Regions from separate parts of the Streptomyces similanensis genome, predicted to be linked through region 1. Evidence: riboswitches for the same ligand, from Rfam matches in the RefSeq annotation. Region 1 holds a riboswitch; each other region holds the start of a gene.
The links. Region 1 has a riboswitch for cobalamin ahead of ABEB07_RS00220 (CbtB domain-containing protein). Riboswitches for the same ligand answer to the same signal wherever they lie in the genome.
Positions count from the first base shown of each region.

Region 1 (5,322 bases):
CACCCAGGACGTCTTCGAACAGCGGATCGCGGCCCTGGAGGGCGGGGTCGCGGCCGTCGCGCTCGCCTCCGGGCAGGCGGCGGAGACACTGGCGATCCTGACGGTGGCGAGCGCCGGCGACCACATCGTCTCCAGCACGTCGCTGTACGGCGGCACCTACAACCTGTTCCGGCACACGCTGCCGAAGCTGGGCGTCGAGGTGTCGTTCGTGGACGACCCGGGCGACGCCGAGGCGTGGCGGGCGGCGATCCGGCCGAACACCAAGGCGCTGTTCGCCGAGACGCTGGGCAACCCGCGCGGTGACGTGCTCGACGTGCGGGCGGTCGCGGACGTGGCGCACGCGGCCGGGCTGCCGCTGATCGTGGACAACACCCTGCCGACCCCGTACCTGCTGCGGCCCATCGAGCACGGGGCGGACGTCGTCGTGCACTCGGCGACCAAGTTCCTCGGCGGGCACGGCACGGCGATCGCGGGCGTGGTGGTCGACGGCGGCACCTTCGACTTCGGTGCGCACGCCGAGCGGTTCACGGACTTCGACGAGCCCGACCCGAGCTACCACGGCCTGCGGTACTGGCCGGCGCTCGGCCCGGGCGCCTTCGCCGTCAAGCTGCGGGTGCAGCTGCTGCGCGATCTCGGTCCGGCCCTCTCCCCGCACTCCGCCTTCCTGCTGCTGCAAGGCGTGGAGACGCTGAGCCTGCGCATCGAGCGGCACTCGGCCAACGCGCTGGCGCTGGCCCAGTGGCTGGAGCAGCGGGACGAGGTGGCCGCGGTGCACTACCCGGGGCTGGAGTCCAGCGCGTGGTACGAGGCGGGGCGCACGTACCTGCCCCGGGGTGCGGGCGCGCTGGTCTCCTTCGAGCTGCGGGACGGCGTGGAGGCGGGGAAGCGGTTCGTGGACGCGGTCGAGCTCTTCAGCCACCTCGCCAACATCGGCGATGTGCGCAGCCTGATCATCCACCCGGCCTCGACCACGCACAGCCAGCTGGACGAGGAGCAGGCGGCGGCCACCGGCGCCGCCCCGGGCCTGGTGCGCCTGTCGGTCGGGCTGGAGAACCTCGCCGATCTGAAGGCCGACCTGGAGGCGGGGTTCCGCGCGGCGAAGGGCGCGTCCTGAACACCGTGCTGACGTCCTCCGAGGTCCCCCTCCCGCCGGCCTCCGGGGCCTGGCGGGAGGGGGACCCGCCCGGCCGCCGCCGGTGGTACGAGCGCGCCTCGCCGCTCGCGCTGGAGGCGGGCGGCGAACTCCCGGGAGTGCGGCTGGCGTTCGAGACGTGGGGGCGGCCGGCGCCGGACCGGTCCAACGCGGTGCTGGTGCTGCACGCGCTGACCGGCGACAGCCACGTCGCGGGCCCGGCCGGCCCCGGCCATCCCAGCCCCGGCTGGTGGGACGGGCTGATCGGCGCCCGGCGCGCGCTCGACCCGGACCGCTGGTTCGTCGTCGCGCCGAACGTCCTCGGCGGCTGCCAGGGCAGCACCGGCCCGTCCTCCCCCGACCCCGGCGGACGCCACTGGGGCGGCCGCTTCCCGTTCCTGACGCAACGTGACCAAGTGGCCGTCGAGGCGGACTTGGCCGACGCGCTCGGCATCGACCGCTGGGCGCTGGTCGTCGGCGGGTCGATGGGCGGGATGCGGGCGCTGGAGTGGGCCGTGGCGCATCCGGAGCGGACGGGGGCGCTGCTGCTGCTCGCCACGACGGCCGCGGCGAGCGCGGAGCAGATCGCGTGGGCGAACATCCAGCTGCGCGCCGTACGCGACGATCCGCACTGGCGGGGCGGCGACTACCACGACGCGGGCCCCGGACGCGGCCCGCACGCCGGGCTCGGCCTCGCCCGCCGCCTCGCCCACGTCACCTACCGCAGCGAACCGGAGCTGCGCGGCCGCTTCGGCCGGACGCCGCAGGGCGCGGAGGACCCCTGGAACGGCGGCCGCTACCAGGTCGAGTCCTATCTCGACCACCACGCCGCCAAGCTCGTACGCCGCTTCGACGCGGGCAGCTACGTCACCCTCACCGAGGCCATGAACAGCCATGACGTCGGCCGCGGTCGCGGCGGGACGCGCGCCGCCCTGAGGCGGGTGACCGCGCCGACGCTCGTCGCCGGGGTGGACACGGACCGTCTCTATCCGCTGTACCAGCAGGCCGAGTTGGCGGCCGGCATCGCCGCCGCCGACCGCCTCCGGGTGATCGAGTCCCCGTACGGTCACGACGGCTTCCTCATCGAGGTGGAGCAGGTCGCCGCCCTCGTCGCCGAACTCCTCGGCCCGGCGGTGTGACCGCCCGGCGGGTGGGGGCCGGCCCGCCGGGGTCGCAGGGGCGGCGGGGCCGTCAGGGTCACCGGGTGGTCAGGGTCACCGGGTGGTCAGGGGCACCGGGTGGTCAGGGGCACCGGTTGGTCAGGGCGAGGGCGTCCGGTGGCGGCGGAGCAGGGCCGCCACCGCGCACCGCAGGCAGGTGGTGTCCGGTTCGTGGGCGCAGCTCTCGTGCGGCGGGCCGATCAGCGACTCCAGGTCGTGCAGGAGCTGTTCGGTGCGCTTGGCCTCGTGGGCGAGGACCCGCACCCGTGCGCTCTGACCGCCGATCTGCCGTCGGCTGGCGATGAGTTGCTCGTACTCCTCCACCGTGAGGGCGACCGCCTCGCGGCCGCCGAGGGTGATGCGGCGCGGTTGGCGACGTTTCGCCACGGGGGTTCTCCGTTCCTCGCCCGGGTGGTCGCCCCGGAGAACGCGAGAGGGCCCCCGGATGGTTCCGACGGGCCCTCTTGCTGTTCGGAAGGATTCAGTTGGCGGCCGGAACCGCTCGGCCGGAGTCCGCCTTCGCGGGCTTGGGGTTGAGCTGCCGCTCGGCCAACTCGCCGAAGAGCAGACCGAATCCGCCCCACAGCGCGGACTGGATGGCCAGTGCGGAGAGCCGGAACCGCCACAGCAGGGCGGCCGGGAAGTCCGCCGGCACCTCGTTGATGACCGGCAGGAACGCGTAGGCGAGCCCGATCACGACGGCGAACGCGGCCACCGCCACGACCGTCGCCCACCAGGTGCCCAGGCTGGGCGCCAGGCGCTTGCCGAGGATGGCGGCGGCGACCGCCAGGAGCACGCTGAGCACCATCATCAGGAAGTACAGGGTGGTCCGCTTGCCGATGGTGTCGGGGTCGCCGACCGACGGCGGGTTGGCCGGGTACTTCAGGAACGGCACGACGTACACGGCGAGCAGCGCGCAGCCGGACAGCAGCAGCGCGGTGGCCCGCGGCGAGAAGCGGCCGACGCGGCCGAGCGCGAAGCAGTAGGCGAGCGCGGCGATGCCGCCGAAGGCGACGCCGTAGACCAGGACGCCGGTGGCGAGACCGGCGGTGGACTGCAAGGAGCGCGAGACGACTTCCATCTCGTGCTCGTGGGAATGGGCGTCCTCGAAGCTGATCGCCTTGTCGACGCTCGGCTCACCGAGGAGATAGGCGACGACCAGGGCGAGCACACCGGCCGCGAGGCCGGCGAGCATGCCGCGGACGAGCAGGTTTCTGACGGTTGCGGAGTTCATGGGCGTGCGGCGTCCCTCGCGTCAGTGGCAGGGGAAGCCGAGCAGGTGGCGGGCGTCGTGCACCCACTCGTGGACGTCCGTGCCGCTGAACACGGAGGTGGCGCCCTGCTCGGCGCCGACGAAGTAGAGCAGGATCAGCATCAGGATGCCGACGAAGACCGCCCAGGGAGCTATCGCCTTCAGCGGCAGCTTGGCGGGAACGACGGGGGTGGTGGCGGTCGGCTGGGCGACGTGCTGCGCCATGGCAGGGCCTCCTCTGGGAGTTCGCGTCCCATCTCGGTGGTGCACAGGACGAGGACTACGGGTCTGACTCGCGAACCGCCCCGAGGCGTCCGCTCACAGTGGCGCGACCGTGCCGGACTTGCACCGGCTTCCGTCTTGCCCTCGTCTATATCGCGTCGACGGTACCGTGTGCGACGGGCAGGGCCAAGACCGCGTCCACCCGCAGTGATCTTCCTCTCGCACCGGGTGGCGCCCTCAGGACGAGGCCAGCCCGAGTTCCCGGTCGCCGAGGGGTGCGAAGAAACGCTCGACGTCGGCCTCCGGGACCTCGGCCAGGGTCCGCGGCGACCAGTGCGGGTCGCGGTCCTTGTCGATGACCTGGGCGCGGATGCCCTCCACCAGGTCGGGGCCGCGCAGGCAGGCGCGGGAGACGCGGTACTCCTGGTCGAGGACCCGCTCCAGCGAGCCGAGGCGGCGGGCCCGGCGCAGCGCGGCGAGGGTCACCTTCAGGGAGGTGGGCGACCTGGTCAGCAGGGTTTTCGCGGTCTGTTCGGCGGCCGGTTCGCCGTAGCCGCGCAGCCGGTCGACGATCTCCTCGACGGTGTCGGCGGCGTAGCAGGCGTCGATCCACTCCCGCCGGGCGGCCAACTCGCCTTCCGCGGGCTGCTGTACGTGGCGTTCCAGGGCGTCGTGCACGGGCAGGTCGGCGAGGTCGGTGAGGAGGTCGGTGAGGTGGGTGGAGGGGAGGTAGTGGTCGGCGAGGCCGCACAGCAGGGCGTCGTCGGCGCCGATCTGCGCGCCGGTCAGGGCGAGGTGGGTGCCCAGTTCGCCCGGGGCGAGGGCCAGCAGGTGGGTGCCGCCGACGTCCGGGACGAAGCCGATGCCGGTCTCGGGCATGGCGATCCGGGAGCGCTCGGTGACGATCCGCACGCTGCCGTGCGCGGAGACGCCGACGCCGCCGCCCATCACGATGCCGTCCATGAGGGCGACGTACGGCTTGGGGTAGCGGGCGATCCGGGCGTTGAGCCGGTACTCGTCGCGCCAGAACGCGGCGGCCGCCGAACCGTCGCCGTCACGGGCGTCGTCGTGGATGGCGCGGATGTCACCGCCCGCGCACAGACCCCGCTCCCCCGCGCCGCTGACGACGACGGTCTCCACCGCCGGATCGTGCTCCCAGACGGTGAGCGCGGCGTCGATGCGGCGCACCATCTCGTGGGTGAGCGCGTTGATGGCTCGGGGCCGGTTGAGGGTGATGTGGGCGGCCCGTCCGGCGGTGTGGAAGAGGACGGGGGCCTCGGTGGCGCTCATCCGAACGCCTCCGTCAGGCCGCGGGCCACGATGACGCGCATGTTCTCGTTGGTTCCTTCCCTGGTCTGGTGCACCCGCTGGTCGCGGACGGTCTTCTCGGCGCGGTGTCCGGGGTACGGCCACGGCTTCAGGGGTCCGTGCGGCGGCGTGGCGGGGTGAAGGCGTACAGGTCGAGGATGTCCGGCCGGGGCGCGACGCCGGGGCCGCCGGCGCGCACCCAGGTGACGATGTCCTCGGTCGCGTCCGCGTCGTTGACCAGCCCCAGC
Region 1 is NZ_BAABKC010000001.1:46,227-51,548, forward strand. Features, by position in the region: gene ABEB07_RS00200 (bifunctional o-acetylhomoserine/o-acetylserine sulfhydrylase) at 1-1,114, shown strand, start outside; gene metX (homoserine O-acetyltransferase MetX) at 1,120-2,271, shown strand; gene ABEB07_RS00210 (hypothetical protein) at 2,392-2,679, opposite strand; gene ABEB07_RS00215 (CbtA family protein) at 2,774-3,526, opposite strand; gene ABEB07_RS00220 (CbtB domain-containing protein) at 3,548-3,769, opposite strand; cobalamin riboswitch at 3,805-3,953, opposite strand; gene ABEB07_RS00225 (enoyl-CoA hydratase/isomerase family protein) at 4,004-5,056, opposite strand; gene ABEB07_RS00230 ((2Fe-2S) ferredoxin domain-containing protein) at 5,184-5,322, opposite strand, start outside.

Region 2 (5,322 bases), on a different contig from region 1:
ACGGCTTGAGCCGGTCGGAGAGGGATATGGCGGCGTAGTCGTGGCCGAGCGGGGCGCCGGCACGGGCCGCGGCGGCGTTGGCGGCGGTGACGCCGGGAAGCACCCGCACCGGCACGTCCTGGTACTCCTCCTGCGAGGCGGCCTCCAGTACGGCGGTGGCCATCGCGAAGACGCCCGGATCACCCCCGGAGACCACGGCCACCCGGCGTCCCCGCCGCGCCAGCTGCAACGCGAACTCGGCGCGCTCGGCCTCCACCCGGTTGTCCGAGCCGTGCCGGAGCTGACCAGGGCGCTCCGGCACCCGGTCCAGGTAGGTGGTGTATCCGACCAGATCGTCGGCTGCGGCCAGCGTGCCCCGCGTCTCGGGCGTCAGCCACATCGGACCGGCCGGACCCGTGCCCACCACGACCACTTCGCCCCGGCCCCCGGTCACGGGCCGCTCGGCGCCCACCCGGCTGGGCAGGACGGCGACCGAGAAGTACGGCACCGAATCCGCGTCCACCTCGGCCAGGGCGGCGATGCGCTCCTTGCCCATGGTGGCCCGCTCCACGTACCGCGCCTCGCGCAGCCGCCCGGAGTCCTCCAGGGCCCGACGCACCTTGGGGAAGGTGCGGCCAAGCTTCATCACCACGGCGACGTCCGTCGCGGCCAGCCGCGCGGTCAGCTCCTCCTCGGGCAGGGTGCCCGGCAGGATGGTCAGCACCTCCTCGCCCTCGGCGAGCGGCGCGCCGAGCCGGGCCGCGGCGGCGGACACGGAGGTGACGCCGGGAATCACCTCGGTCTCGTAGCGGTCGGCGAGCCGTTTGTGCATGTGCATGTAGGAGCCGTAGAAGAACGGATCGCCCTCGGCGAGCACTGCCACGGTACGGCCGGCGTCGAGGTGGGCCGCGAGCTTCGCCGCCGCCTCGGCGTAGAAGTCCTCCATGGCGCCCCGGTAACCGCCCGGATGGTCGGTGGTCTCGGTCGTGACGGGGTAGACCAGCGGTTCCTCGACGTGGTCGGCGCGCAGATGCTTCGCCGCGATCGAGCGGGCGATGGACCGCCCGTGCCGGGCACTGTGGTAGGCGATCACATCCGCCTCGGCGATGACCTCGACCGCCCGTACGGTCATCAGAGAAGGGTCGCCGGGCCCGAGGCCCACCCCGTACAGCTTGCCGCTCACTCTTCCTCGCTCGCGATCGCGTTGAGCGCGGCGGCCGCGATGGCGCTGCCACCGCGACGACCGCGCACCACCAGGTGGTCGAGCCCCGACGGATGCGCGGCCAGCGCGTCCTTGGACTCGGCGGCGCCGACGAACCCGACGGGCACACCGATGACGGCGGCAGGGCGGGGCGCGCCCTCCTCGATCATCTCCAGGAGACGGAAGAGGGCGGTGGGCGCGTTGCCGACCGCGACGACCGCTCCGTCCAGCCGGTCGCGCCACAGTTCGAGCGCGGCGGCACTGCGCGTGGTGCCGAGCTTCGCGGCCAGCTCCGGGACGGCCGGGTCGGACAGCGTGCACAGCACGTCGTTGCCGACGGGCAGCCGCTTGCGGGTGACGCCGCTGGCCACCATCTGCACGTCGCACAGGATCGGCGCCCCGGCGCGCAGCGCCTCGCGGGCCCGGGACACCACCGAGGGCGAGTAGGACAGGTCCCGGACTAGGTCCACCATCCCGCAGGCGTGGATCATGCGCACCGCGACCTGACCGACGTCCGCGGGCAGGTGCGCGAGGTCAGCCTCGGCGCGGATGGTGGCGAAGGACTGGCGGTAGATGGCCGCGCCGTCCTTCTCGTAGACGTGGGTGGTCACGGTGTTCTTCTCGCTGCTCTCGGTCGTCGTGCGGTTCATGAGGTGATCGCCGCCAGGGCGGCGCGTATCAGGGCGGGTCGGGCGGTGGGAACGGTCCGCGCTCTCCGGTCGGTCGTGGCGGCCGACACGCGGTAACCCCCGCCCGGTGTCGCGACCACGTCGACGTGGTCGCCGCGGGGGTGACCGCAGCGCCGTTCGCACCCGGACCAGTACACGGGGAGGCCGACACCGTCGGTCGCTTCCAGCGACAGCGCCGCGTCCGCCCGTACGTCGGCGTGCGCCTTGGCGCATCCGGGGCGGCCGACGCACGCGCCCACGCCGAGCCAGGGAGAGGAGGGATCGGTCACCAGGCCGGCCGCGCCGAGACGGGCGAACGTCTCGGCCGCCTGTGCCGCGGACGCGTTCCCCAGGGGAACGACGACACCGCGCCAGGGCGTCAGCCGCAGCTCGGTCACGCACACACGGGCCAGCTCGTCCCACTGTCGGGCCGAGAGCCTCCCCAGCGGCACGTGCACGGACAGCGCACCTTCGACGACACCTGGCCGCGGGCCGTCGAGGACGCCGGCCGGCTGGGGCGACTCCTCGTGGCCGATCCCCTCAGCAGTCAGGCGATCGCGCACCAGGCGGTCCATCTCACCCTCGGGCAGCATGAGTTCGGAAATCCGCCAGGCTCGTGCTCCCTGCGAGCGCGCCGCGTCGAGGAACGCCTCGGCGGCCGCCAGCGCCGCGCGTGCCGTGTCCCCGGCGGCCACGCGGACCGACCCGGGGGCGAGCCACGCCCCCGTTTCCGCGACCGCGCGCACGGTGACGTCCGCACCGAGTGCGGCCACGTCACCGCGCCCGTCGTCCAAGGCGAACAGGAACCGCCCCGACAGGCCCGTCGCGGTGTCACTCGCGCACAACGCGGCGTCCAGGGCCGTCAGCCAGGGCCGTACGTCCCGCAGACCACCGCCGTCGAGGCCGGACAGCGGCGAGGCGACGATGTTCCGCACCCGTTCGTGCTCCCACGAGGGCAGCAGCCCGGCCGAGTCCAGCACGGCCGCCAGTTCCGCACCGCACCCCTGTGCCAGTCCGCGCAGCTGCACATTGCCTCGCGAGGTCAGGTGCAGATCGCCGTCGCCCAGCCGGCGCGCGGCGTCGCCGAGAGCCCGCGCCTGATCCGCGGTCAGTACGCCGCCGGGCAGCCGGACACGGGCCAGCGCTCCGTCGTCCGCCGTGTGCAGCCGCAGCGTCCCGGGGCACGCGTCACCGCGGTCCCGCGCGGCCGGTGTGGCCTGGGACGACGAAGGAGGCATTGCCGTGGGCATGGCGGTGAGCATACCTACGATCACACCCGATGTACGCCCTGCGCGCATTCCGTGACCCTTACTATGATCCCCGGTGGATCACCCGGTCCACCGATCGCCCGCACGGCGACAGGGGAGGAAGCCGGTGTGAATCCGGCACGGTCCCGCCACTGTGAGCCCGGCCCCTCGAAGGCCGGGCGAGTCAGGAACTCCCTTTCCCGGGTCGGCTCTGCCCGACGGGGTGACTCATTCCACACCGCCCGGGGCGCGGACCCCGAGGAAGGCCAGGCGACGCATGCCCACTCCGTCCGGGGAGCGTGCCCCGCACGCCCGCGACATCCTGCTCCTGTCGACCTCCGACACCGACCTGCTCAGCGCCCGCGCGGCCGGCGGCCCGGTCGCCTACCGCTTCGCCAACCCGGCCCGACTTCCGCTGGACCGGCTTCCGGCCCTCCTCGACGGCGTCGGGCTCGTCGTCGTTCGCCTTCTCGGCGGGATCCGAGCCTGGCAGGACGGCTTGGACCTGCTCCTCGCGGACGGGCGCCCGGTCATCGTCCTCACCGGTGAACAGGCCCCCGACGCGCAGCTGATGGCCGCTTCCACCGTCCCCATCGGCATCGCCGCCGAGGCACACGCCTACCTCGCCCACGGCGGCCCCGCCAACCTGGAACACCTGGCCCGGTTCCTCTCCGACACGGTGCTGCTCACCGGCCACGGATTCGACGCGCCCGCCCCCGCCCCCTCCTGGGGACCCTTGCAGCGCCCGGAGCCGAAGGCAGACGGCCCGACCGTCGCCGTGCTCTACTACCGCGCCCACCACATGAGCGGCAACACGGCCTTCGTCCACGCCCTGTGCGACGCCGTCGAGGACGCGGGCGGCCGCCCGCTGCCCCTCTACGTCGCCTCCCTGCGCGCCCCCGAGCCGGAGCTGATCGACGAACTGCGCGCCGCCGACGTGATCGTCACCACCGTGCTGGCGGCCGGCGGCACCAGGCCCGCCGAGGCGTCGGCCGGGCAGGACGACGAGTCCTGGGACGCCGGCGCGCTCACCGCGCTGGACGTCCCGATCCTGCAGGCCCTGTGCCTGACCAGCTCGCGCACGACATGGGAGGAGAACGACGAGGGCGTCTCCCCGCTCGACGCGGCCAGCCAGATCGCCGTGCCCGAGTTCGACGGCCGCCTGATCACCGTGCCGTTCTCCTTCAAGGAGATCGACGCCGACGGCCTGCCCGCCTACGTCGCCGACCCCGAGCGATCCGCCCGCGTCGCCGGAATCGCCGTACGCCACGCCCGGCTTCGCCACATCCCGCCCGTCCGCAAGCGTCTCGCCCTCGTCCTGTCCGCCTACCCGACCAAGCACTCCCGCATCGGCAACGCCGTCGGCCTGGACACCCCCGCCAGCGCCGTCGCCCTGCTGCGCCGCCTGCGGGACGAGGGATACGACTTCGGCGGGGTCGACGTCCCCGGCCTGGCCTCGGGCGACGGCGACGAACTGATCCGCGCGCTCATCGAGGCGGGCGGCCACGACCAGGACTGGCTCACCGAGGAGCAGTTGGCGCGCAACCCGGTGCGCATCCCGGCCGCCGACTACCGCCGCTGGTTCGCGACCCTGCCCGAGAGCCTGCGCACGGCGGTGGAGGAGCACTGGGGCCCGCCGCCCGGCGAGATGTTCGTCGACCGCAGCCGCGACAAGGAGGGCGACATCGTCCTGGCGGCCCTGCGCTTCGGCAACCTGCTCATCCTCATCCAGCCCCCGCGCGGCTTCGGCGAGAACCCGATCGCCATCTACCACGACCCCGACCTCCCGCCGTCCCACCACTACCTGGCCGCCTACCGGTGGATCGCCGCCCCGCAGACCGACGGCGGCTTCGGCGCCGACGCGATGATCCACCTCGGCAAGCACGGCAACCTGGAATGGCTGCCCGGCAAGAACGCCGGCCTCTCCGCCGCCTGCGGCCCCGACGCCGCCCTCGGCGACCTCCCCCTGGTCTACCCCTTCCTGGTCAACGACCCCGGCGAAGGCACCCAGGCCAAACGCCGCGCCCACGCGACCCTCGTCGACCACCTCGTCCCGCCCATGGCCCGCGCCGACTCCTACGGCGACATCGCACGGCTGGAACAACTCCTCGACGAGTACGCACAGATCTCCGCCATGGACCCGGCCAAGCTGCCCGCCATCCGCGCCCAGATCTGGACCCTCATCCAGGCCGCCCGCCTCGACCACGATCTCGGCCTGGACGACCGC
Region 2 is NZ_BAABKC010000067.1:14,967-20,288, reverse strand. Features, by position in the region: gene ABEB07_RS22595 (precorrin-2 C(20)-methyltransferase) at 1-1,162, opposite strand, end outside; gene ABEB07_RS22590 (precorrin-8X methylmutase) at 1,159-1,830, opposite strand; gene cobG (precorrin-3B synthase) at 1,827-3,110, opposite strand; cobalamin riboswitch at 3,156-3,309, shown strand; gene cobN (cobaltochelatase subunit CobN) at 3,373-5,322, shown strand, end outside.
Region 2: it holds a riboswitch for cobalamin, as region 1 does, so the genes downstream of both, cobN (cobaltochelatase subunit CobN) here and ABEB07_RS00220 (CbtB domain-containing protein) in region 1, are expected to answer to the same signal.

Region 3 (5,322 bases), on a different contig from region 1:
GTTGGTGCCGGTGGCCAGGCCGTGCAGCAGGCCCCGGCTGCGGAACCAGTAGACGTAGGCGAACGCGCCGTAGAAGAACAGGCCCTCGATGCAGGCGGCGAAGCAGATCAGGTTGAGCAGGAACCGCCGGCGGTCCGACCGGGACTCCAGCTGGTCCAGCTTCTCGACCGAGTCCATCCACTTGAAGCAGAACTCCGCCTTCTCGCGGATGGAGGGGATGTTCTCCACCGCCGCGAAGGCCGCCGCCCGGTCGTCCGGGTCGGGCAGGTAGGTGTCCAGCAGCGTCAGATAGAACTGGACGTGCACGGCCTCCTCGAACAGCTGGCGCGACAGGTACAGGCGCGCCTCCGGGGAGTTGATGTGCTTGTAGAGGGTGAGCACCAGGTTGTTGGCGACGATCGAGTCGCCGGTGGCGAAGAAGGCCACCAGACGGCCGATGAGGTGCTGCTCGCCCGGGGTGAGCTTGGCGAGGTCGGCGACGTCCGAGTGGAGGTCGACCTCCTCGACGTGCCAGGTGTTCTTGATGGCGTCCCGGTAGCGCTCGTAGAAGTCCGGGTAGCGCATGGGGCGCAGGGTCAGTTCGAAGCCCGGGTCGAGCAGGTTCTGGGTGGAGCGGTCGGTGGTCATTACTGGCATGCCTCGCAGGACTCGGGGTTTTCGAGGGAGCAGGCGACGGCGTCCGGATCGGCCGCCTGCTGGACGGGAAGGGGCGCCTGGGCGCGGGTCTGGCCCTGGGCGGCGCGGGCGATCCGGGTCGCCGGGCGCGAACGCAGGTAGTACGTCGTCTTCAGACCCTGCTTCCAGGCGTACGCGTACATCGAGGAGAGCTTGCCGATGGTCGGCGTCTCCAGGAACAGGTTCAGCGACTGGGCCTGGTCGAGGAACGGGGTGCGGGCGGCGGCCATGTCGATCAGGCCGCGCTGCCCGATCTCCCACGCCGTGCGGTACAGCGCCCGCACCTCGGCCGGGATCCAGGCGAAGCTCTGCACCGAGCCGTTGGCCTCGCGCAGCGCCTCACGGGTGCGGGCGTCCCACACGCCCAGCGCCTTCAGGTCGTTCACCAGGTAGGAGTTGACCTGGAGGAACTCGCCGGAGAGCGTCTCGCGCTTGAACAGGTTGGAGACCTGCGGCTCGATGCACTCGTAGACGCCCGCGATCGAGGCGATGGTGGCGGTCGGCGCGATCGCCAGCAGCAGCGAGTTGCGCATGCCGACGGCGGCGATCCGCTCGCGCAGCGCCGCCCACCGCTCGGGCCAGGTCAGGGACACGTCGTAGTGGTCGGGGTGCAGCACGCCGCGGGCGGTGCGGGTCTTCTCCCAGGCCGGCAGCGGCCCGTGCCGCTCGGCGAGGTCGGCGGACGCCTCGTAGGCGGCGAGCATGATCCGCTCGGCGATCCGGGTGGACAGGGCCTTCGCCTCGGCGGAGTCGAAGGGCAGGCGCAGCTTGAAGAAGACGTCCTGGAGGCCCATCATGCCCAGGCCGACCGGCCGCCAGCGGGCGTTGGAGCGGCCCGCCTGCTCGGTCGGGTAGAAGTTGATGTCGACCACGCGGTCCAGGAAGGTCACGGCGGTGCGGACGGTCTCGTCCAGCCGCTCCCAGTCGATGGCACCCTCGCTCCCGTCGCTCCCGTCGTCCCCGGCGCGCACGAACGCGCCCAGGTTGACCGAGCCCAGGTTGCACACCGCGGTCTCGCCGTCGTCGGTGACCTCCAGGATCTCCGTGCACAGGTTCGAGGAGTGAATCACGTGGCCCGGCTCGGCCGTCTGGTTGGCGGTGCGGTTGGCGGCGTCCTTGAAGGTCATCCAGCCGTTGCCGGTCTGCGCCAGGGTGCGCATCATCCGGCCATACAGCTCGCGGGCCGGCATCGTCTTCCTGGCCAGGCCCTTCGCCTCGGCCGCGCGGTAGGCGGCGTCGAACTCCGCGCCCCACAGGTCCACCAGCTCGGGCACGTCCGCGGGCGAGAACAGCGACCACCGCGCGTCCTCGTCGACCCGGCGCATGAACTCGTCCGGGATCCAGTGCGCCAGGTTCAGGTTGTGGGTGCGGCGGGCGTCCTCGCCGGTGTTGTCCCGCAGCTCCAGGAACTCCTCGATGTCGGAGTGCCAGGTCTCCAGGTAGACCGCGGCCGCGCCCTTGCGCCGGCCGCCCTGGTTCACGGCGGCCACCGAGGCGTCCAGGGTCTTCAGGAACGGCACGATGCCGTTGGAGTGGCCGTTGGTGCCGCGGATCAGCGAACCGCGCGAACGGACGCGGGAGTAGGCGATGCCGATGCCGCCGGCGTGCTTGGAGAGGCGGGCGACCTGGTGGTAGCGGTCGTAGATGCTGTCCAGCTCGTCCTGCGGGGAGTCGAGCAGGTAGCAGGACGACATCTGGGGGTGCCGGGTGCCGGAGTTGAAGAGCGTGGGGGAGGAGGGCAGGTAGTCGAGGCGGCTCATGAGCCCGTAGAGCGCCGTGACCTCGTCCACGGAAGGGGCGGTGTCGTCCTGTGCGAGGCCGCTCGCCACCCGCAGCATGAAGTGCTGGGGCGTCTCGATCACCTTGCGGGTGATCGGGTGCCGCAGCAGGTAGCGGCTGTGCAGGGTGCGCAGGCCGAAGTAGCCGAAGCGGTCGTCGGCGGCCGGGTCGACGGCCGCGTCGAGCCGCGCGGCGTGCAGCCGCACGAACGCGGCGGTGCGGTCCGCGACCAGCCCCTCGCGGTGGCCGACCGTGATCGCCTCGGTGAAGCGGGTGACGCCCTGCGAGGCGGCCTCGGCGCGGATGGCGAGGGTCAGCAGCCTGGCCGCCAGCCGCGAGTAGGCGGGGTCCTCGGAGATGAGCCCGGCGGACGCCTCGGTGGCCAGCTCGCGCAGCTCGGCCTCGTCGGCGTGCGCGGAGCGGCCGCGCAGCGCGGCGGCGGCGACCCGGCCGGGGTCGGCGTCGGGGAGGTCGGCGGTCAGCTCGGTCAGGGTCCGCAGCAGCGCGGCACCGGGACCGTCGGTCTCCAGGCGGTGGACGACTGAAGCCGGATCCGCAGGCGCGATGGTCACTTGGGGCTCTCCCTCGCTCGGCACGGGGCCTCGCCGAGGGCATGCGGCAGTACACGAGCGCACGCGGCGTCGCGTCCACCGGCCCATTCCACGAGGCCCGGACGTCGGCACCCGGACCGGACGGCCGGGCGCACTGTCGACAGGTCCTCGGACTGACGCACGTACCCGGCCATAAGGGCACATGTGTACGTGTACACCGTTGCGGGACAGTTCCGGATTCGCACCGGATTCCCCTGCGACGACAGCGAGCACGAGCATACATCTTGTGCCGGGTGAGGGAGCCACCCCCATATGTAGTGTCGTGGTGACTGCGCAGCGTGTCAGAGGTGCAACGCGTAGGTGAGCAGGGAGAGGTCCAGGAGGTCCGGCAGGGGCTTCCAGTCGCGGTCGGGGGTGCGCGCGAAGCCGAGGCGCTCGTAGAGGCGGTGGGCGGCGTGCATCGTCGGCTGGGTGGACAGGACCAGGCGTGCGCACCCCGAGGTGGCCCGCGCACGGTCGACACAGGCCCGTACGAGCGCCTCCCCGACGCCCCGGCCGCGGGCCGCGTGATCGACCGCGAGCATCCGGATCTCGGCCTCCCCGGGTCCGGCGATGTCGGCCATGGCGCCGCCCGACGGCACGAAGGCGACCGCGCCGAGCACGCCGCCGTCCCGCACGGCCACCAGCACCTCGGCCGCGGCGGCCCGCCCGGCCACGTCCCGCAGCACCCCGAGATACGCGTCGTCCTCCCCGAAGTCGAGCAGCCCGTCCCGCAGATAGGCCCGAGCGGTGATCTCCCCGACCACCCCGTACTCCGCGGGCTCGGCCCGCCGCACCACGATGTCCATGTGCGGAGTCTGCCGCAGTTGCACGACGGCGGACCGCTGGTTTTCCGGCGCCGTGAGGCCGCCCGGGGCCGTCCGGGGCCGTGCCCACGGCATCCGTCCGGAGTCGTGGCGCACGGGGACGGCGAAGGGCCGCCGGAGAGTGCTCCGGCGGCCCTTCAAGCGTCCGTGCGGGATCAGTGGGCGCTGCCGGCCGTGGCCGGGGGCAGCTCCACCGCGACGCCGGGGTCGCCCGCGTCCTTGACGTAGTCCTCCGGGCTGGTCTCGTCGACGCCCTCGGGCGCCTTCAGCGCCCGCAGGACGAAGGTCAGGACCACCGTGACGACCACGTTGAGCACGAACGCCGTCAGGCCGATGTAGCCGATCTCGCCGATGCCCGGGATCTCCTTGGCCGAGCCGCCGAAGTGCTTCTGGGTCGGCGAGGCGACGCCGTAGGCCGCGAGCGTGCCGTAGACCATGCCGACCGCCCAGCCGGCGAGCAGCGCCCAGCGGTGGAACCAGCGGGTGAACAGGCCGCCCACTAGCGCCGGGAAGGTCTGGAGGATCCAGATGCCGCCCAGCAGCTGGAAGTTGATGGCGACCGTCTTGTCCATCGTCAGGACGAAGACCAGCGCGCCCACCTTCACCAGCAGCGACACGATCTTGGAGACCTGGGCCTCCTGCTTCGGCGTGGCGTCCTGCTTGATGAAGTCCTTGTAGATGTTGCGGGTGAACAGGTTCGCCGCCGCGATCGACATGATGGCGGCCGGCACCAGCGCGCCGATGCCGATGGCCGCGAAGGCCACGCCCGCGAACCAGTCCGGGAACATGTCCTCGAACAGCTGCGGGATCGCCAGCTGCCCGTTCTGCACCTTCACGCCCGCCGCGATCGCCATGAAGCCCAGCAGCGCGAGCAGGCCCAGCATCAGCGAGTACAGCGGCAGGATCGTGGTGTTGCGGCGGATCACCTCACGGCTCTTCGAGGACAGCGTCGCGGTGATCGAGTGCGGGTACATGAACAGCGCCAGCGCGGAGCCCAGGGCGAGCGTGGCGTACGTCCACTGGTTCGCCTCGCCGGGCACGACCGCGCCGCGCGGTTTGCCGGTGGCCGGGTTGGTCTGCGCGAAGGCGTCGCCGGCCTTGGCGAAGATGTCGTCGAAGCCGCCCAGCTTGATCGGGATGTAGATGATCGCGACCGCGATGACGATGTAGATGAGCGCGTCCTTCACGAACGCGATCAGCGCCGGCGCGCGCAGCCCCGAGGAGTACGTGTACGCCGCCAGCACGCCGAAGGCGATCAGCAGCGGCAGGTCCTTGACGAACCAGTTGGTGTTCTCGCCGCCGCCGACGCCCATCACGTCCAGCACCGCCTGGATGCCGACCAGTTGCAGCGCGATGTACGGCATGGTGGCGAGGATGCCGGTGAGCGCCACCGCCAGCGACAGGCCCTTGGAGCCGAACCGCCCGCGCACGAAGTCGGAGGTCGTCACGTA
Region 3 is NZ_BAABKC010000006.1:33,307-38,628, reverse strand. Features, by position in the region: gene ABEB07_RS01805 (ribonucleotide-diphosphate reductase subunit beta) at 1-627, opposite strand, end outside; gene ABEB07_RS01800 (ribonucleoside-diphosphate reductase subunit alpha) at 627-3,026, opposite strand; cobalamin riboswitch at 3,148-3,284, opposite strand; gene ABEB07_RS01795 (GNAT family N-acetyltransferase) at 3,347-3,853, opposite strand; gene mctP (monocarboxylate uptake permease MctP) at 4,027-5,322, opposite strand, start outside.
Region 3: it holds a riboswitch for cobalamin, as region 1 does, so the genes downstream of both, ABEB07_RS01800 (ribonucleoside-diphosphate reductase subunit alpha) here and ABEB07_RS00220 (CbtB domain-containing protein) in region 1, are expected to answer to the same signal.